3 regions of the Faecalibacterium tardum genome follow, and region 3 is predicted to be linked to each of the others. Evidence: riboswitches for the same ligand, from Rfam matches in the RefSeq annotation. Region 3 holds a riboswitch; each other region holds the start of a gene.
The links. Region 3 has a riboswitch for thiamine pyrophosphate ahead of thiW (energy coupling factor transporter S component ThiW). Riboswitches for the same ligand answer to the same signal wherever they lie in the genome.
Positions count from the first base shown of each region.

Region 1: linked by a shared signal. The riboswitch ahead of thiD (bifunctional hydroxymethylpyrimidine kinase/phosphomethylpyrimidine kinase) and the one ahead of thiW (energy coupling factor transporter S component ThiW) in region 3 are both predicted to bind thiamine pyrophosphate.
Region 2: linked by a shared signal. The riboswitch ahead of thiT (energy-coupled thiamine transporter ThiT) and the one ahead of thiW (energy coupling factor transporter S component ThiW) in region 3 are both predicted to bind thiamine pyrophosphate.

Region 1 is NZ_JBBMEO010000001.1:348,303-355,103, forward strand. Features, by position in the region: gene scfB (thioether cross-link-forming SCIFF peptide maturase) at 1-629, shown strand, start outside; gene WMO44_RS01855 (aminotransferase class I/II-fold pyridoxal phosphate-dependent enzyme) at 626-2,044, shown strand; gene WMO44_RS01860 (thiaminase II/PqqC family protein) at 2,106-2,783, opposite strand; gene thiD (bifunctional hydroxymethylpyrimidine kinase/phosphomethylpyrimidine kinase) at 2,776-3,576, opposite strand; TPP riboswitch at 3,632-3,739, opposite strand; gene WMO44_RS01870 (NAD(P)-dependent oxidoreductase) at 3,799-4,695, opposite strand; gene WMO44_RS01875 (aspartate dehydrogenase domain-containing protein) at 4,714-5,514, opposite strand; gene WMO44_RS01880 (IMP dehydrogenase) at 6,131-6,801, shown strand, end outside.
Region 2 is NZ_JBBMEO010000004.1:132,869-139,669, forward strand. Features, by position in the region: gene sigG (RNA polymerase sporulation sigma factor SigG) at 1-612, shown strand, start outside; gene WMO44_RS05245 (sporulation transcriptional regulator SpoIIID) at 791-1,039, opposite strand; TPP riboswitch at 1,150-1,250, shown strand; gene thiT (energy-coupled thiamine transporter ThiT) at 1,337-1,903, shown strand; tRNA gene WMO44_RS05255 (tRNA-Ala) at 2,065-2,140, shown strand; gene WMO44_RS05260 (carboxynorspermidine decarboxylase) at 2,402-3,613, opposite strand; gene WMO44_RS05265 (saccharopine dehydrogenase family protein) at 3,613-4,872, opposite strand; gene speB (agmatinase) at 4,912-5,787, opposite strand; gene speE (polyamine aminopropyltransferase) at 5,787-6,644, opposite strand; gene WMO44_RS05280 (aminotransferase class I/II-fold pyridoxal phosphate-dependent enzyme) at 6,657-6,801, opposite strand, start outside.
Region 3 is NZ_JBBMEO010000018.1:5,563-12,363, reverse strand. Features, by position in the region: gene WMO44_RS10330 (glycoside hydrolase family 94 protein) at 1-832, shown strand, start outside; TPP riboswitch at 1,221-1,329, shown strand; gene thiW (energy coupling factor transporter S component ThiW) at 1,593-2,108, shown strand; gene thiM (hydroxyethylthiazole kinase) at 2,124-2,945, shown strand; gene thiE (thiamine phosphate synthase) at 2,932-3,570, shown strand; gene WMO44_RS10310 (hypothetical protein) at 3,640-3,804, shown strand; gene thiC (phosphomethylpyrimidine synthase ThiC) at 4,029-5,339, shown strand; gene WMO44_RS10300 (alanine/glycine:cation symporter family protein) at 5,597-6,801, shown strand, end outside.

The DNA of each region.
Region 1 (6,801 bases), on a different contig from region 3:
TGGCAGACCTCGGCTTTACCGAGCTGAGCATGGAGCCGGTGGTCTGCGATCCCAGCGACCCCAGCGCCCTGACTGAGGCCGACCTGCCCATCCTGAAGGAGCAGTACGAGATCCTTGCCAAGGAGATGATCAAGCGCGACCGCGAGGGTAGAGGCTTTACCTTCTACCACTACATGATCGACCTGACCGGCGGCCCCTGCATCTATAAGCGCATCTCCGGCTGCGGCTCCGGCACCGAGTACATGGCGGTTACCCCCTGGGGCGATCTGTACCCCTGCCACCAGTTCGTGGGCGACCCCAAGTACCTGCTGGGCGATATCTGGAAGGGTGTCACCAACACCGCCGTGCGGGATGAGTTCAAGCACTGCAACGCCTACGCCCGCAAGGAGTGTCAGGACTGCTGGGCAAAGCTGTACTGCTCCGGCGGCTGCGCTGCCAACTCCTACCATGCCACCGGCAGCATTACCGGCGTGTATGAGTACGGCTGCGAGTTGTTCAAAAAGCGCATGGAGTGCGCCATCATGATCAAGGTAGCCGAGAATCAGGAACTGGCAGCCAAGGGCATTGAGGTGCCCATTGAGCTGGGCTCTACTTGCAACGCCTGCGCTGACGGCGAAGCCTGCGAATGAGCATGACCACCCCCATCGTGGATTTTGTGCGCAGCTATGCACAGTCCGGCACCGCCCGGCTGCACATGCCCGGCCACAAGGGACAGAGCCTTTTAGGCTTTGAGCCGCTGGATATCACCGAGATCTGCGGTGCGGACGAGCTTTACGCGCCGGAGGGCATTATTGCCGAAAGCGAAGCCAACGCCACCCGGCTGTTTGGCACGGCGCACAGCTATTACAGCACCGAGGGCTCGTCCCAGTGCATCCGCGCCATGCTGTTTCTGGCGCTGCAAGGCGCACCGCAAAACGGCAAGCGCCCGGTGCTGCTGGCTGCCCGCAACGCCCACAAGGCGCTGCTGTACGCGGCGGCGCTGCTGGATTTTGACATCTGCTGGCTTTGGCCGTCTGCGCAGGCAGAGGGCGCACTGTGCAGCTGCCCCGTCACGGCCGAAGCGCTGACCGGGGCTTTGCACGCGCTGGCGCAGCAGGGGATAAGCCCCTTTGGCGTGTACGTCACCAGCCCGGATTATCTGGGCGGTGTGCAGGATATCCCGGCGCTGGCCGCTGTCTGCCGGGCGCAGGGCGTGCCCCTGCTGGTGGATAACGCCCACGGGGCCTACCTGCGCTTTCTGCCGCAAAACTGCCACCCCATCGCGCAGGGCGCGGCCATGTGCTGCGACTCTGCCCACAAGACCTTGCCGGTGGTCACCGGCGGCGCGTATCTGCATCTGGCGCACGATGCCCCTGTGCAGGACGAAGCCGCCGTGCGGGGTGCGCTGGCACTGTTTGGCTCTACCAGTCCTTCTTACCTCATTTTGCAATCGCTGGACGTGTGCAACGCGGTGCTGGCAGGGGAATACCCCCAGCGGCTGGCACAGTGCTGCGCCACGCTGGAAAGTCTGCGCCGCAGCCTGAATAAGGCCGCAGCGGCGCGGCAGTGCCCGGTGCCGCTGGCAGTTGCCGGGGCACAGCAGGAGCCGATGAAGCTTACACTGGACGCCGCCGCCCTTGGCTGCACTGGCACAGCGCTGGCAGAAGCCCTGCGCCGCGCACAGCTGGAGTGCGAGTATGCCGACCCCCGTTATGTGGTGCTGATGTTCACCCCGGAAAACCCGCCGCAGGACTTTGAACGCCTGCAAACCGCGCTGGAGCAGCTTTTAGCTGCCGTGCCCGCCGGACTGCCCTGCCCCGAGAATCGGGCAGGGGAGTTTGCCGCTTTGCAGCAGCAGGCGGTGCAGTGCTGCACCATCCGGCAGGCGGTGCTGGGCGCACAGGTGCGCATCCCGGTGCACAAGGCACTGGGACGGGTGTGTGCTATGCCTACGGTGTCCTGCCCGCCCGCCATCCCTGTGGCGGTCAGCGGCGAGGAGATCACCCCGGCGGCCATCGCCCTGATGCGGCGCTACGGCATTGAGGAACTCTCGGTGCTGCGATAAAGATTTTATAAGAAGAGAACCCGGAAGGTCTGCGGACCTTCCGGGTTCTCTATATTTATTCTTAAATATCCGTCCGGGGTGTGGCGCACATCTCCCAGAAGTGCAGCTCGTGCTCCGAGCAGGCGTGGAAGATCGCGCGGCAGCGAGCGGCGCGCTCCGGCGAAAGGCCGGTGCAGGCTGCTTCAGCGCGTTCTGCCCATGCGCGGCAGGCGGCATCGTAGCCGGGGCCGGCGTAGTCCAGCACCAGTGCGCCGTAGTAGGTGTCCTTTACGGCGGGGGAGCGCTGCAAAAGCTTCTGGAACAGCCAGCCGTAGCTCAGCATACAGGGCAAGCAGGCCATCAGGCACTCGGCCTCGCCCTCACCGTTGCGGGCGGCATCGATCATGCAGTCCAGATAAGCGCGGTTCTCCGGCCGCAGGGGCAGGGACTGGATATCGGCTTCCCGCAGACCGTACTCTTCCAGATATCGCAGCCGGGTCAGGTCCTCGTTCTCCTGCACAAAGGACAGCAGGGAATAGTAGGTGCGCATGGCAGCCATGGTGGTGGCCTTGGTCATGCCCCATGCAAAAATTTTGGCGTACTCCCGCAGATACAGGCTGTCCTCTACGAGGTAGCTTTTAAAGCAGTCCTCGCTCAGGGTACCGTTTTCCATCTTTTGCAGAAACTCGGTCTGTAAGCACTGCTCCCACACAGGCAGGTCTGCCTGCACCAGCGCCGAAACAAAGGGCAGGTCAGTCACGGACAAAATCTCCCTTCAGGTTGAAGGTGTGGTCCATGGGCCCGGAGCCGTGCCCCAGATCCAGCATGGCAGACAGACAGCCGGAAATGTAGGCCTTGGCGCGCTCCACAGCAGTATCAAGGTCGTAGCCTTTAGCCAGATTGGAGGCAATGGCGCTGGACAGGGTGCAGCCGGTGCCGTGGGTGTTGGGGTTTGCAATGCGCTTGCCCTTGAACCACTTGCCGGTGCCGCCGCGCCACAGCAGGTCGTCGGCATCGTTGATCTGGTGACCGCCTTTGCACAGTACGGCGCAGCCGTAGCGCTCGCTGATGGTGCGGGCAGCAGCCTCCATGTCGGCGGCGTTGGCAATAGTCATGCCGGACAGGATCTCAGCCTCCGGGATGTTGGGGGTAAGCACCTCGGCCAGCGGCAGCAGCTTTTCGGTCAGCGCCTGCACAGCATCGTCCTGCAGCAGCTTTGCGCCGGAGGTGGCCACCATCACGGGGTCCACCACGATATGCTTTGCGCCGTAGAAATGCAGCCGCTCGGCAATGGTGTCGATGAGCGGGGCAGAGGATACCATGCCGATCTTCACCGCGTCCGGGTAGATATCGGTGAACACGGCGTCGAGCTGCTGTGCCAGAAACTGCGGTGTGGTGTCAAAAATGGCGGTCACACCAGTGGTGTTCTGTGCCGTCAGGGCGGTAATGGCGCTCATGGCAAACACGCCGTTGGCGGTCATGGTCTTGATATCGGCCTGAATTCCGGCGCCGCCGCTGGAATCACTGCCGGCAATGGTCAATGCAGTTTTCATGGATGAAATGCTCCTTTGCAGAAAAAATGCGGATATGCCCGCAAAGACATATCCGCAGATAAAAGCGCTATCTCCCTACGTTGGCATGATCCAAATCAGGTCACAGGTCAGGACAGTACAGCCCACTCTCAGCCCGCTTGCACGGGCTCCCTTTTTATAGTAGAAAGCATACCACAATCGGGGAAAAGATGCAAGAAAAACAGGCTGCGCAAAATGCACCGCTTACTCGCCCAGTGCGGTGCGGATGTTGTCCAGCACCTTTTTGCTCAGCAGCACAAAGGCCTGCTTGGTGCGGCCTGCGGACACATTGGCGCAGCGTACGTTTTCCCGGGCAAAAAAGTCCTCGGCAACGGGGCCTGCGGCGGCGCGGGTGTCGCAGAAGAAGCGGGTGCCGGGCAGGTCAAGCCACTTTTCCAGTGCAGCGGAGTCAAAGCCGGGGCCGATGGAGGTGTTGAATAGCACCTTGCCTGCGCCTAGCTGGGCAAACTCGTTTTCGCCCAGCAGCAGCACGTTCTTGTTCAGGCAGGTGAACACCACCTCGCTGTCCGCCAGCAACTGGGGCAGGGGCTTGAAGGTCATACCGGCAGCCTCGGCGTCCGGCTTTGCGCTGCGGGCAAAGTAGCTGATCTCTGCGCCCATAAATTGCAGCGCATCGGCGATCATCCGGCCGGAAACGCCCAGACCCACAATGCCCACCTTCAGACCGGTGATCTCTACCGGCTCGTCCCGCAGCATGGGCATTCCAAAGCCGTGCAGCAGGCCGGTCAGCTCGTGCAGAACATACTCCACAACGCCGCGGTCGCCGTAGTCCCGGATGCCCAGCACCTTGATGCCCCGGGTGCGTGCGTAGGCGATATCCACGTTGGCGCTCTCCTCAGAGTACAGGCTGCAGCACATGCCGATATAGCGGATGTTGGGGCACTGCGCAATGACTTCCTTGCCCATGCGGGAGGTGTAGCTCAGCAGTACGGCATCGGCGTCTCCGATGCGGCGCACCATCTCGGCGTCGCTGGCGGGTACGTCACGGTACAGCACCACCTCTTTGGCGTAGCGGTGCAGCTCTTCCTCGGCAGAGGGGATCAGACTGACAGGCTCAATGGCAACAAGCTTTTCAAACATGACGGACTCCTCCTTATATTAGTAGAAGCAGACGGGCGAGGACAGATTGCGCAGCAGAGAGACGGCGCTCCAGCCCGCAATGGCGCTGGTGGAAGAGCAGATATCCACCACGGCCTTCACGCCCTCGATCTCGGCGGTGATGCAGTGGTCGTCGCCCACCCAGCCGGGCACAGAGTGCATGGTCACGCCGGTGATCTCGGGGCCGGTAGTAGCCAGAGAGGTAGCCACCGCCACGTTCACCCGGCGGGGGAAGGTAGCAATAGCCTGCTTTGCGTTGCCGGTGAACACGGTGGTCTTTTCGGTGTCGGTCAGCAGGTGCTCTGCCCACACCGGGGTGTTGCGGAAGCCCTTTGCACCGGTATGGGTCTCGATGCCGGCAGTCTCCGGCAGGCCCTGCGCCTGTGCCATCAGGGTGACAGTCTGCAACACGTCAAAGCCGCCAATGGCACCGCTGGCCAGATGCACCTTGGAACCGCCCTCCACGGCAGCTGCCTTGACCTGTGCGTAGAAATCCAGATCCGCAAAGGCACCGATGGATAGAATGACCAGATTGACGCCCCGCTTCAGCACCGGGATGGCCATAGCACGCACCGACTCCACCGAAGCAGCCTCCACGATATACTCCGGCTCAAGTGCCAGCAGTGCGTCCACATCCTCACAGACGGTGCAGCCGACATTGGCGGCGGTCTTTTCGGCCGAGGCGCGGGTGCGGCTGGTCACGCCCACCAGCTCGTAGTCCGGCAGCAGACCCTTCTTCCACGCGTCAGCCACGATGTTGCCCAGAAAACCGCAGCCCACAATACCCAATTTTGTTTTCATACCGTATCCTAAACTCCTTTTTTCTGCCTGTGGCAGCATATTCATAACCAGTATACCATATCGGGTACAAAAAGGAAAATGATGTTTGCAGCAGCCCGGCGGGGCAGGACATAAAAAGTTAACAAAATAAATTACAAAAAAATTACAAAACCCTATTGCAAAATGGTTTCAAAAGAGTTACAATATGGTTACAGCAAGGGCAAAGCCCCAAGGCTGTGTGTGAAATCTTTTTCTTCTTGTTTTTGGGATACTGGGCGCGGATCCTCCTCCTCCGGCTGTTCTCCTTCACAGCTATGATCCATGCGCCGCACAGGCAGTGTCCCGCTTCGTGTGCAAAAGGGCTCGTCCGGTATTCTGGACGAGCTTTTTTGCATTCTGCAAGCCCTGCTTTGCCCGCAAAAGTGATACTTCAAAAATCAAAGTATGACCAATGCCCGAAAACGCTTGGCAATTTGTCTGTTTTTCCGCAAAGGACAATTATAAAGTTTGGCGCGGCAGGGGTTTGTATTCTTGCGGGCTTTGTGGTAAAGTATATACAATCAATTTATAGGCAGCAAACATGAATGATTTTGATGCTGATTTGTATCGGATGCGTTAAGAGAAAAGGAGTTTGATTATGGCTTATTTCTACGAAGAACCCTCCCGCACCTTTGGCGAGTACCTGCTGGTCCCCGGCTATTCCTCTGCGGAGAATGTGCCCACGGCGGTCAGCCTGAAGACCCCGCTGGTCAAGTACCGCAAGGGGCAGGAGGAGTGCCCGCTGCAGATGAATATCCCCATGATCAGCGCCATCATGCAGTCGGTCTCCGGCGATAAGCTGGCCATTGCACTGGCTCGTCAGGGCGGCGTTTCCTTTATCTATGGCTCTCAGAGCATCGAGAACGAGGCCGCCATGGTGCGCCGCGTCAAGAGCTTCAAGGCCGGTTATGTGGTGTCCGATTCCAATCTGGCTCCCACCGCCACCCTGCATGATGTGCTGGAGCTGAAGGCACGCACCGGCCACTCCACCATCGCCATCACTGCCGACGGCACTCCGGGCGGCAAGCTGCTGGGCATCGTGGCTTCCCGCGATTACCGCATCAACCACACCCCGGACGATGCCTGCGTTACCACTTTTATGACCCCCGTTGAAAAGCTGGTCACCGCTCCGGCCAACACCTCTCTGCACGACTGCAACAACATCATCTGGGACAACAAGATCAACACCCTGCCGCTGGTGGATGCCGAAGGCAATCTGGTGTATATGGTATTCCGCAAGGACTACGATTCCCACAAGGCAAACGTCAA
Region 2 (6,801 bases), on a different contig from region 3:
GTGCAGCGGTTTGCCCAGCGGGGCGAGAATCTGGACGACCTGTTTCAGGTGGGGTGCATCGGGCTGATCAAGGCCATCGACAATTTTGACCCCGCGCAGCCGGTGCGGTTCTCCACCTACGGCGTGCCCATGATCATCGGGGAGATCCGGCGTTTTCTGCGGGACAACAACGCCCTGCGGGTAAGCCGTACCCTGCGGGACACCGCCTACCGTGCCATGCAGGCGCGGGAAACGCTGGAAAAGCAGCTAGGGCGCGAGCCCACCATGGACGAGATCGCCGCAGCAGCGGGGCTTGCCCGGCGCGAGGTGACCGCCGCGCTGGAGTCGGTGGTAGAACCGCTCAGCCTTGATGAGCCGGTGTACACCGACGGCGGCGATGCCATGTATGTGATCGATCAGGTGCGCGACCCGGACAGCGAGGAGAGCTGGATCAGCGGGTTGCAGTTCCGCGATACGGTAGCCGCGCTTTCCCCCCGGGAAAAGCGCATCATGGAGCTGCGGTATCTGCGCGGCAAAACGCAGATGGAGGTAGCGCAGGAGATCGGCATCAGTCAGGCACAGGTAAGCCGACTGGAAAAGGGCGCGCTGCAGCAGTTTCACACCGGGGGATGAAAGCAGCCGCTTTTCTCTGCGCCCCTATGAAAAAGCGGTTCAAAAGCACCCGCAGGTGTTTTTGAACCACGAATTATAATCATGCTTTCCTCTGAATATGGCCAAAGCAGCGCGGCGGCCATTCAAAATCGTCCCAGTCAAAAAAGACCGCTGCGCAGGGCAGTGGTCTTTTTTGGCTTTAGCGGCGGCTGTATCTGCGCCGGGTGGCAGCACCGCCTCGCAGGTGGCGCTCGGCCTTGTTGCGCGCCAGCACGGCACGCACCTGCCCGTACAGCGCAGGGCTGATGCTGCGCAGCCGCACGGCAACATCCTTGTGCACGGTGGACTTGCTGCACCCGAACGCAGCCGCCGCTGCCCGCACCGTGGCGTTGTGGGCAGCAATGTACTCCCCCAGCTGCACGGCGCGCTGTTCTGGATCGGCTTTCATATCCCGCCTCCCTGCGTTCCAGCTTTGCAATGGTATAACATACGCGCTGCCGGGGCGGAATATGTCTGCGGGCTTGACTTTTTGTCCCCCGGCGCGTATACTGTGGGCGGACATAAAAACAGGGGTGCCGTAAGGCTGAGATCCGCATAATGCGGAGTACCCTTTACCTGATCCGGGCAATGCCGGCGTAGGGAGTTTGCGGAACTGTCCGGTACGTTCAACAAACCTCCATGCGTCTGCTGCCAGCAGGCGCATTTTGTTTTTGTGTACTACTATGAGAGAGGAATTTTTTTCATCATGTCCAAAACCTATTCCAAGACCCGTATTCTGGTGGAATGCGCCCTGATGATCGCCATTGGCACGGTGCTTTCCAACATCAAGTTCTTCACCATGCCCAACGGCGGCAGCATTACCCTGCTGAGCATGCTGCCCTTTGTGCTGGTGTCCTTCCGCCACGGCGCAAAGTGGGGCCTGTTCACCGGTTTCGTGAACGCCTGCCTGCAAATGATCATGGGCTTCTACCCTCCTCCCGCTTCCACCTTCCTCTACTTCCTCGGTGAGGTGCTGCTGGACTATGTGCTGGCCTTTATGGCACTGGGTCTGGCCGAGCTGTTCGCCCGCCCCTTCAAGAACCGCACCGTAGGCGTGGCCGTGGGCACCTTTGCCGCCGGTTTCCTGCGCTTTATGTGCAGCTTTTTGTCCGGCGTGCTGGTCTGGGGCAACCTGAATGATGGTCTGGCCGCATGGACTTACAGCCTGACCTACAACGGCAGTTATATGCTGCCCGAGACCCTGCTCACCATGGTGGCCGCTGTGCTGTTGTGCCGTGTGGCCCCGCAGATCTTCGACCGTCAGGCACGCTAAGGTGTAGTTTTCTCAAAAAGAGCTCTCCCCTGCTTTCCGATCCCCGCCGGGCACACGCCCTGCGGGGATTTTTTGCTGCAAAAAATTTTCAAAAAACTGTTGACAAGCGCCCCTGTGGCTGGTATAATTACACACGTCGTCAGGCACAAGACAAGACATCTGGGGGTTTAGCTCAGCTGGGAGAGCGCTTGCATGGCATGCAAGAGGTCACCGGTTCGATCCCGGTAATCTCCACCAGAAAGAAAAGCACTGCACAGAAACGTGTGGTGCTTTTTTGTTAAGGCCAACCGAGTGAGGGTTTTGCTCAACCGGGAGAGCGCCGTGCATGGACTGCAAGAGGGTCACCGTGATTACAACAGCCCGGTAATCTCTACCAGAACCAAAGCACCACACAGAGATGTGTGGTGCTTTTTGTTTTATCTGCCGTTCACCTTAACGACCCCTTTCATGAAAAAAGCGTTTGTCGCAGCCCGCAGGCCGTGACAAACGCTTTTTATTTTACTGTGCGCCCAAGCGCATTTTGAAGTCCTGATAACCGAAGTGCACCAGCTCCCGGCAATTGCCGTCTGCGCCCAGCAGCCAGATGGGCGGCAGGGGCATGCCGTTGAAGGTGTTGTTCTTGCAGGTGGTGTAGATGGCCATATCGCCGAAGATGAGCTTATCCCCCTCAGCAAGAGGTGCATCAAAGCTGTAATCCCCGATGATATCCCCCGCAAGGCAGGTGGGGCCGCCCAGCCGGACAGTGTGTGCCTTCTCCCCTGCCTCACCGGCATCCAGCAGCGGCGGGCGGTAGGGCATCTCGATGACGTCCGGGGTGTGGCAGGCTGCGGACATATCCAGAATGGCAAGACGGGTATCCCCGTTGCACAGGGTGTCCAGCACGGTGGTAACCAGATAGCCCGCGTTCAGCGCCCAAGCCTCGCCGGGCTCCAGATACACCTGTACGCCGTACTTCTGCCGCACCGATAGGATGCAGCTTTCCAGCGTAGCAAGGGCGTAGCCCGGGCGGGTGATGTGGTGTCCCCCGCCGAAATTGAGCCATTGCATCTTGGGCAGCAGGTCGGCAAACTTTTCCTCCACCGCTGCCAGCGTCACCGCCAGCGCGTCCGCGTCCTGCTCGCAGAGGGTGTGGAAGTGCAGACCGTCCAGCAGAGCGGGCAGCTCCGGGTGCGCGGCTACTGCGGCATCCCATTGGGCGCGGGTAGTGCCCAGACGGCTGCCGGGGGCGCAGGGGTCGTAAATTTCGTGCCCCTCCTGCGTGGAGCGCTCCGGATTGATGCGCAGACCGATGCTTTTGCCCGCCGCCTTTGCCGCCGGGCCGAATTTTGCCAGCTGGCTGGGCGAGTTGAACACGATGTGGTCGGCGTATTGCAGCAATTCCTCAAACTCATCTGCCCGGTAGGCGGCGCAGAACACATGGTTTTCCTTCTCCGGCAGCTCTTCCCTGCCCAAATGGCTCTCGTACAGGCCGCTGGCCTCGGTACCGGCCAGATAGGGTGCCAGCACCGGGTAGACGTTAAAGTTGGAAAAAGCTTTCTGCGCCAGCAGAATACGGCAGCCGGTGCGCTGCTGCACCCCCAGCAGAATTTCGCCGTTGCGGCGCAGCTGGGCTTCGTCCAGCAGGTAGCAGGGCGTGGGCAGGCGGTGCAGCTGCTCCTCGGACAGGTTTGCCAGCCCCGCAAAGGGCGGGCGGCTGTCGCGCACCCGCATCAGTCCACCAGAGCCGGGTTGTGGCTCTCGGAGCGGGGCAGGCCGTACTTGTCCAGTGCATCCAGATACGGATCGGGATCAAACTCCTCGACAGTGTGCACGCCCTTGGTGGTCCACTTGCCGGTGAGCAGCATCAGGGCACCGCACATAGCCGGCACGCCGGTGGTGTAGCTGATGGCCTGAGAGCCCACTTCCTTGTAGCACTCCTGATGGTCGCAGACGTTGTAGATGTAGTAGGTCTTGTCCTTGCCGTCCTTTTTGCCGGTAAAGATGCAGCCGATGTTGGTCTTGCCCTTGGTACGGGGGCCAAGGCTGGCGGGGTCCGGCAGCAGAGCTTTGAGGAACTGGATGGGCACGATTTCCTGTCCGTTGAAATTGACAGGGGTGGTGGACAGCATGCCCACGTCCTCCAGACAGCGCATGTGGTCCAGATAGCTCTGGCCAAAGGTCATGAAGAAGCGGATGCGCTTTGCCTCCGGGATGTTCTTTGCCAGAGACTCGATCTCCTCGTGGTGCAGCAGGTACATATCCTTGTCGCCCACCTGATCGAAGTTGTACTCCCGCTTGATGCTCATAGCGGGAATTTCTACCCAGTGGCCGTTCTCCCAGTAGCTGCCCGGGGCAGACACCTCGCGCAGGTTGATCTCGGGGTTGAAGTTGGTGGCAAAAGCATAGCCGTGGTCGCCGCCGTTGCAGTCCAGAATGTCGATGGTGTCGATGGTATCGAACTCATGCTTTTTGGCGTAGGCGCAGTATGCCTGGGTCACACCCGGGTCAAAGCCGCTGCCCAGCAGGGCGGTCAGACCAGCTTCCTCGAACTTTTTGGCGTAAGCCCACTGCCAGCTGTAATCAAAGTAGGCAGAGAAGCCGGCCTCCTTGCAGCGCTTTTCATAGATGGCGCGCCACTCCGGGTCGTCGGTGTTCTCGGGCTCGTAGTTGGCGGTATCCATGTAGTTGACGCCGCAGGCAAGGCAGGCGTCCATGATGGTCAGATCCTGATAAGGCAGGGCGATATTCATCACAAGGTCGGGCTGGTAGGCCTTGATGAGGGCGATGACCTCCTCCACCTTGTCTGCGTCCACCTGTGCGGTGGTGATCTTGGTAGTAGTGGTGGGAGCCAGCTCGGCAGCCAGCTTATCACACTTTGCCTTGGTACGGCTGGCGATGCAGATCTCGGTGAACACCTCGGGCACCTGGCAGCACTTATGGATGGCAACAGAGGCCACGCCGCCGCAGCCGATGATCAGAACTTTGCTCATGTCGGTTACTCCTTTATCTATAAAATGGTAGGTTCGTATTTATACCTGAAAGCCCGGCCAGCCCTTGTCCAGCGCGATCAAAGTCTCGCGCAGCACCTTGCAGGCGGTGGCGGTGGAAACGCCGGTGGTGTCCAGCGTGGGGGCCAGCTCGTTCAGGTCTGCGCCGATGATGTTGGCTTTTGTCACGGTACGGATGGCATCCAGCAGCTGCAAAAAGCTTACGCCGCCGGCCTCCGGGGTACCGGTACCCGGGAAGCAGGAAGGGTCAAGGCAGTCCAGATCGATGGTCAGGTACACCGGCACCTTGCTCTCGCACAGCTGTGCGGTCAGCTCGGCAAGGCCGGTAAAATCGAACTTGTGCATCTCGGTGTGCTGGGCAGCAAACTCGAACTCTGCCCGGTCGCCGCTGCGGATGCAGAACTGATGGATGCGGCCATCCCCTACCAGCTCGTGGCAGCGGCGCAGCACGCAGGCGTGGCTGAGCTTTGCGCCCAAATAGTCGTCCCGCAGGTCGGCATGGGCATCGAAGTGGACGATGTGCAGGTCGGGATATTTCTTCACCGCAGCCCGTACCGCGCCCAGTGTGACCAAATGCTCGCCGCCCAGCAGCAGCGGGAACTTGCCGTCCTTCAAAATCTCCTCTGCCCGGGCCTCAATATCGGCCAGTGCCAGCTCGCTGGAGCCAAAGCACAGCTCCAGATCGCCGCTGTCGAACACGTCAAAATCGGTTAGGTCGGCATTCTGGTAGGGGCTGTAAGTTTCCAGACCATAGCTCTCGTGCCGGATGGCCGCCGGGCCAAACCGTGCGCCGGGGCGGTAGCTGGTGGTGGAATCGTAAGGCGCACCGTACAGCACGATGCTGGCGGCGCGGTAGCTGCTGTCGCAGCCGATAAAGTTCTCAACGTTGGGGTGCATCAGTGTTCCTCCACTTCCCGCAGCATCTCCTCCAGAAAAGCCGGCAGGTAGAATGCTCCGATATGCAGTTTTGTGGTGTAGTAGCGGGTGCGCATATTCAGCGCCTTCCACGATTCAGCGTCCAGATCATCGATGGGATGATATTTTTTGCTTGCAAAGCCGAACAGCCAGTACCCCGCCGCAAAGGTGGGGATATGTGCCTGATACACCCTGCTGATGGGGAAGGTGGACGCAATACGCTTGTGGCTGCGTTGCATAGCGCTGGCATCTTCGGCGTAGAAGGGGCTGCCCTGCTGGTTGACCATGATGCCGTCCTCTTTCAGGGCATTGAAGCAGCTACCGTAGAACTCGCGGGTGAACAGACCCTCGGAAGGGCCGAAGGGGTCGGAGGAGTCCACGATGATCAGGTCGTACTCTTCCTCGCAGCGGCGGATATACTTCAAGGCGTTCTCAAAGTAGATATGCACCCGGCGGTCATCCATACGGCAGGCATTGCCGGGCAGGTAGGCGCGGCAGGCCTCCACCACCTGCGGGTCCATCTCCACAAGGTCGATGCGCTCCACGCGGTCGTAGCGGGTCAGCTCCCGCACCACGCCGCCGTCTCCGGCACCGATGACCAGAATGTCCTTGGCCTCCTTGTGCACCGCCATGGGCACATGGACGATCATTTCATCGTAGATGAATTCGTCGCGCTCGGTCAGCATCACGTTGCCGTCCAGCGTGAGCACTCGGCCGAACTCCGGGGTCTCAAAGATATCAATGCGCTGGTAATCGCTCTGCTTGGAATAGAGCTGCTTATTCACACGGATGCTGTGCTTCACATCCGGGGTGTGAAACTCTGAAAACCAAAATTCCATCTTTTTCCCTCCTTATGCCAGAACATTCAGGTGCAAAATTTCAGGGTCCTCCGGGCCGGTCATGCTGCAGCCCTTGGCCTTGGCGTACTCGATATAGTTCAAAATCTCCTTGGTGATGCGCTCGCCGGGTGCAAGGATGGGGATGCCCGGGGGATAG
Region 3 (6,801 bases):
CGAGGAGGCCGCTGCCGCCCGCAAGCACATTGATGCCGTGGAGCAGGCCACCCTGACCGCCGGTTGGGACGGCGCATGGTTCCGCCGTGCCTACGATGCTTTCGGCAAGCCCGTCGGCAGCAAGGAGTGCACCGAGGGTCAGATCTTTATTGAGCCGCAGGGCATGTGCGTCATGGCTGGCATCGGCAAGGAGAGCGGACAAGCCGCACAGGCACTTGCCAGTGTGGAAGAGCGTCTGGACACCAAATACGGTGTGGTGCTGCTGCAGCCCGCCTACACCAGCTACCAGCTGAATTTGGGCGAGATCTCCAGCTATCCTCCGGGATACAAGGAGAACGCCGGTATCTTCTGCCACAACAACCCGTGGATCAGCTGCGCCGAGGCAACGCTCGGCCACGGCGACCGTGCTTTTGCGGTGTACCGCAAGACCTGCCCCGCCTATATTGAGGACATCTCCGAAATCCACCGTACCGAGCCCTACGTTTACAGCCAGATGGTAGCCGGTAAGGACGCTCCCACCTTCGGCGAGGCCAAAAACAGCTGGCTGACCGGCACGGCGGCATGGACCTTCTTCAACATCAGCCAGTACATTCTGGGCATCCAGCCCACCTTGGACGGCCTGCGGGTAGACCCCTGCATCCCCCACACCCTGTCCGGCTTCACCGTGACCCGCCGCTACCGCGGTGCGGTGTACCACATTACGGTGGACAACACCGCCGGGGTGCAGCACGGCATCAAGGCCGTTACTGTGGACGGCAAGACCATCTCCGGCAATGTACTGCCGCTGGCTGCCGCTGGTACTGAGGTAACGGTGCAGGTGACCATGGGTTAACCCGACTTTCTCTGCTTTTTCATATTATTCTCCTTTCTGTGACCAAAGCCGCCGCGCAGACCTCTGCACGGCGGCTTTGGTTTATAATGAAACAGTTTAACGATTGAAAATGCGCTCCGCGTTGCTCTGCGACCCCACTTGTGAAAATGCGTTTGGAGTAGGCCGCGGTTGCGTAGCAATGAAAGCCCCAGTGGGGCTTTCAAGCGGCGGAGCGGTCTGCGTGAGCAGATGGAGGGGCTTTGCCCCGACAAGTTCCCGCAGGCCGCGACAAACGCGAAATAAAAATAATCTTTCCGCTGAAGATGGCCAGAGCGCAAGCGGAGGCCATTCCAAATCGTCCCCCTTCCCTCTTGCATTTTTGGGGAAAGAGGTGTAAAATAACAGTCACAATCAAACACAGGGGAGCTCGTGCAGCGGGCTGAGAGGAAGTATAGCAAGCTTCGACCCTTTTACCTGATGCGGATAATGCCGCCGTAGGAAGTCATACCCTTTATGATTTTTTGCAGGAGGAGCCGCGCCGGGCCCCTCCTGTTTTTTTGTGCCTCTGCGGAGGTTCCGCAGCCGGCTGAGGGGGAGCGCCCTGAGCCTTGGATGAATGCAGCGATGGGAAGCCGTGTTCCGGCGTGAGAGGAAACCAGTAAGTTTCGACCGCACCTTCCGTACCTGTTCCCGCCTTGTGGCGGGCACGGGCTGTTTTGTTGCGGGAGCGCCGGTATTCATCCTGCGCTGCCGCAGATGATTGAAAAGGAGCCAATTTATCATGAAGAATCTCTCTGTCAAAAAGCTTGCCCTTGCCGGTATGTTCTGTGCCCTGTGCGTGGTGGGCAGCGTGTTCAGCTTTCCCATGTTCGGCAGCAAGTGCGCCCCGGTGCAGCACATGGTCAATGTGCTGTGCGCCGTTCTGCTGGGGCCCTGGTGGGGTGTAGGCGTGGCCTTTGTGGCTTCCCTGCTGCGCAATCTGCTGGGTCTGGGCAGCCTGATGGCTTTCCCGGGCAGTATGTTCGGTGCGCTGCTGTGTGGCCTTGCATACCACAAGACCAAAAACCTGATTGCCACCGTGGTGGGTGAGGTGTTCGGCACCAGCATTCTGGGCGGCCTGTGCGCATGGCCCGTGGCCATCTTCCTGATGGGCAAGAGCGCTGCGGACATCGCTTTCTACGCCTACATCGTGCCCTTCCTCATCTCCACCGCCGTGGGTGCGGTGATCGCCGGTGCAGTGGTGTTCAGCCTGCAGCGCTCCGGCGCTCTGCGCTCCATGCAGAACAGCCTTTCCTGAGCGGAGGTGCCGGGAATGCTCAAAACCGCCTTTGAGAACCTGCGCAGCCGCAGCCCTCTCATCCACAACATCACCAACTACGTCACCGTGAACGACTGCGCCAACATGGTGCTGGCCTGCGGTGCCTCCCCCATCATGGCCGATGATGCCGCCGAGGTGGAGGAGATCACCGCCATCTGCGGCGGGCTGAACATCAACATCGGCACGCTGAACAGCCGCACCGTCACCAGTATGCTGCTGGCGGGCAAAAAGGCCAATCAGCTGGGGCATCCGGTGGTACTGGACCCGGTGGGTGCCGGCGCCTCCCATCTGCGCACGGACACCGCCTTCCGCCTGCTGCGGGAGGTGCAGTTCACGGTGATCCGTGGCAACATCTCGGAGATCAAGACCCTTGCCTCCGGCGCGGGCACCACCAAGGGCGTGGATGCAGACGTAGCCGACAAGGTGACTGAGGAAAATCTGGACAGCGCCGTGGCCTTTGCCAAGGCTTTTGCCGCCCGCACCGGCGCGGTAATCGCCATTACCGGCGCTATTGACATCGTGGCCGATGCACAAAAGGCCTACTGCATCCGCAACGGCAACGCCATGATGAGCAGCATCACCGGCACGGGCTGTCAACTCTCTGCCCTGACGGCGGCCTTTGTCACCGCTAACCCCGGCCAGCCGCTGGAGGCCGCCGCTGCGGCGGTGTGCGCCATGGGTCTTGCGGGCGAGATTGCCCACCAGCGGCTCACCCCGCAGGACGGCAACGCCACCTACCGCAATTACATCATTGATGCCATTTACAACATGACTCCCGATCAGCTGGAGAAAGGCGCAAACTATGAAGTGCGATAAACACACCATGCTCCTGTACGCGGTGACCGACCGCGCATGGGTGGGCGAGCAGACCTTGTATCAGCAGGTGGAAAGTGCCCTGAAGGGCGGTGCCACCTGTGTACAGCTGCGGGAAAAGCAGCTGGGCGACGCCGATTTTTTACAGGAAGCCATCCAGATCCACGCCCTGTGCCAGCAATACGGTGTGCCGCTGTTCATCAACGATAACGTGGAGGTGGCCTTGCAGTGCCACGCCGAGGGCATCCATGTGGGTCAGGACGACATGGCCGCTGCACAGGTGCGCCAGCGCGTGGGCGAGGGCGTGATGATCGGCGTATCTGCCCACACGGTACAGGAAGCGCTGGACGCTGTGGCGCACGGCGCAGACTACCTTGGCGTAGGCGCGGTATTTGCCACCCACACCAAGACGGACGTAAGCGAGATGCCCCGGCAGACCCTGCTGGACATCTGCAACGCCGTGGATGTGCCGGTGGTGGCCATTGGCGGCATCCACAAGGAGAACATCCTGCAGCTCAAGGGCACCGGCGTGGACGGTGTGGCGTTGGTAAGCGCTATCTTTGCCGCAAAGGACATCGAGGCCGAGTGCCGCGAACTGCGCGCCCTTTCGGAGCAGATCATAAAGTAAGCTATCATCCCGCGGCAAACCGGGGGCACCACCTTGGGCCGCGTTACAAAATTCATGGAGAAAACCAACATGAAAAGCGTATTTTGCGCAGGTGCCGGCATCCAGAGCGTACTGTTTTTTCTGAATGACGGCTACCTGTCTGCCACCCTTGCCTGCGGGTCGGGAGTTTCTCCGAGGACCGTCCGCTGGGGTGGGACCCTGCTGCCGCAGGCAGTAGGGCGGGCGATGGAATGACCTGCAACAGCAACGACCGCCGCCAGTGGCGGAAACAGGAAGTTGCTGTTGGGGCAGCGGCCAGCAGGATGCGAGTGCTGCTCAATGCACGAAGCATCCGCTGGGTGCCGCAACCCGTACTCGTGTCCGAGGAGAAAGCTCCCGGCACACAGGCTCCCCTGCATCAATGCATGACCAGCACCCTGCTGTTCAGAGATAAACTATCATTTGGAGGAACACAGCGTATGCAGACTTATACCACCCAGATGGATGCCGCCCGCAAGGGCATCATCACCCCGGAGATGGAGATCGTAGCCAAAAAGGAATACCGCACCACCGAGGAGATCCGCCAGTGGGTCGCCGAGGGCAAGGTAGCCATCCCCGCAAACAAGCACCACACCTGCCTGAACCCCGAGGGCGTGGGCTCCATGCTGCGCACCAAGATCAACGTGAACCTTGGCGTCTCCCGCGACTGCAAGGACTACAACATTGAGATGCAGAAGGTGATGAGCGCCGTGAACATGGGCGCAGAGGCCATTATGGATCTGTCCAGCCACGGCAACACCCAGCCCTTCCGCCAGAAGCTGACCCACGAGTGCCCGGTGATGATCGGCACTGTGCCGGTGTATGATTCAGTCATCCACTACCAGCGGGATCTGGCCGAGCTGACCGCACAGGACTTCATCGATGTGGTACGCCTGCACGCAGAGGACGGTGTGGACTTTGTTACCCTGCACTGCGGCATCACCCGCAAGACCATCGAGCAGATCCGCAAGCACAAGCGCAAGATGAACATCGTGAGCCGCGGCGGTTCTCTGGTGTTTGCGTGGATGAGCATGACCGGCAACGAGAATCCCTTCTACGAGCACTTTGACGAGATCTGCGAGATCTGCGCCGAGCACGATGTGACCATCTCTCTGGGCGATGCCTGCCGTCCCGGCTGTCTGGCTGACGCCACCGACGTGTGCCAGATCGAGGAGCTGGTGCGTCTGGGCGAGCTGACCAAGCGCGCATGGGCGCACAATGTGCAGGTGATGGTGGAGGGCCCCGGCCATGTGCCCCTGAATCAGGTCGCCGCCAACATGGAGGTGCAGAAGAGCATCTGCATGGGCGCACCCTTCTATGTGCTGGGACCTCTGGTCACCGATATCGCCCCCGGCTATGACCACATCACCGCTGCCATCGGCGGCGCAGTGGCAGCCGCCAGCGGTGCGGCCTTCCTGTGCTATGTGACCCCCGCCGAGCATCTGGCACTGCCCAATGTGGAGGACGTAAAGCAGGGCATCGTGGCCTCCAAGATCGCCGCCCACGCCGCCGACATTGCCAAAGGCATCCCCCATGCCCGGGACATCGATGACAAGATGGGCGATGCCCGCCGCGTACTGGACTGGGATGCACAGTTTGCCTGTGCGCTGGACCCCGAGACCGCCAAGGCCATCCGCGATGCACGCCTGCCCGAGGACGACCACAGCGACACCTGCAGCATGTGCGGCAAGTTCTGCGCCGTGCGCAGCATGAACAAGGCACTGGCCGGTGAATACATCGATATCCTGTAAGCTATTCCCGCGCTGAAAGGCGCTTCTTCCTCCGGGACTGCTGCACAAGCGTGCGGCAGTCCCTTTTTTGTAGGACGATTTAAATGCCCTCCGCTGCCGAGCTGCGGCATATTCAGTGGAATTATTATTTTGCATTTGCTGCACTGCGTTCAGTTTGGTCAATCTATTCTATCAATATTTTAGATTTTACAATTCTTCTGTGCTGTACTATAATGAAGTAACAACTTTATTTCTCAAAAGTACAGGAGGCTGTTTTCTTGATAGTTGATTTGATTGAAGCACTTTACCGCCTGCTGTGGGGCGATTTGTTCACCCTGCCGGTGGCGGGCGGCATTGGTATCTCCTTTATGGTGGTGCTGCTGTTTGCAGCCGGTATCGGCTTTACCCTGCGCACAAGGCTGCTGCCGGTGCGGCTGTTCCGGGATATGATCGGCGCAGTGTGCGAAAAAAAGCAGACTGCGGGCGGGCTTTCCTCCTTCCAGACACTGGTCATCTCCACCGCTACCCGGGTGGGCATGGGCAACCTTGTGGGCGTGGTGGCCGCTGTTTCGGCGGGCGGTGCGGGCGCGGTGTTCTGGATGTGGGTCACTGCGCTGCTGGGTGCTTCCACCTCCTTTGTGGAGTCCACTCTGGCGCAGAAGTACCGCGTGCCGGACCCGCTGTACGGCGGCTGGCGGGGCGGCCCGGCCTACTACCTGCATGTGCTGGCCGAGCGCAAACGGGGCAAAAAGCTCAAGCGCTCCGTGTGCGCGGTGCTGTTTGCGGTGTCTGGTCTGATCTGCTGGTGCGGCATCAGCCAAGTCATCTCCAACTCGGTCAGTTCCGCCTTTGAAAACGCCTTTCACGTCCCGCCGCTGGCTACCACCGTGGTGCTCACTCTGCTGGCGGCGCTGATCGTGCTGCGCAAGAACGCCACCGTAAAAAGCCTTGACTTCATCGTGCCGGTCATGGCGGTGTGCTACTTTGTCATCACGGTGGGCATCGTGGTGCTGAATTTCCGGCAGCTGCCCGCCGTGCTGGCACGCATCCTTGCCGAGGCCTTCGGCCTGCGTCAGGTGGCTGCAGGCGGCTTTGGCGCGGTGCTGATGAACGGTGTCAAGCGCGGGCTGTTCTCCAACGAGGCGGGCAGCGGTTCTGCCCCCTGCGCTGCTGCCGCTGCGGAGTGCGACGACCCGGTAAAGATGGGGCTTGTGCAGGCGCTGGGCGTATTGATCGACACCGTGGTCATCTGCAGCTGCACCGCCTTTCTGATGCTGCTGGTGCCGCAGGACATCACCGCCGGGCTGACCGGCATGGATCTTTTACAGACTGCCATGCAGTACCATCTGGGCAGCTTTGGCATCGTGTTCATTGCGGTGATCTTAGCACTGTTCAGCTTCTCCACCTTTCTGGGGGTACTGTACTACGCCCGGGGCAATGTGGCCTACCTGTGCGGCGACAACTGGTGGAGCCAGACTGCCTA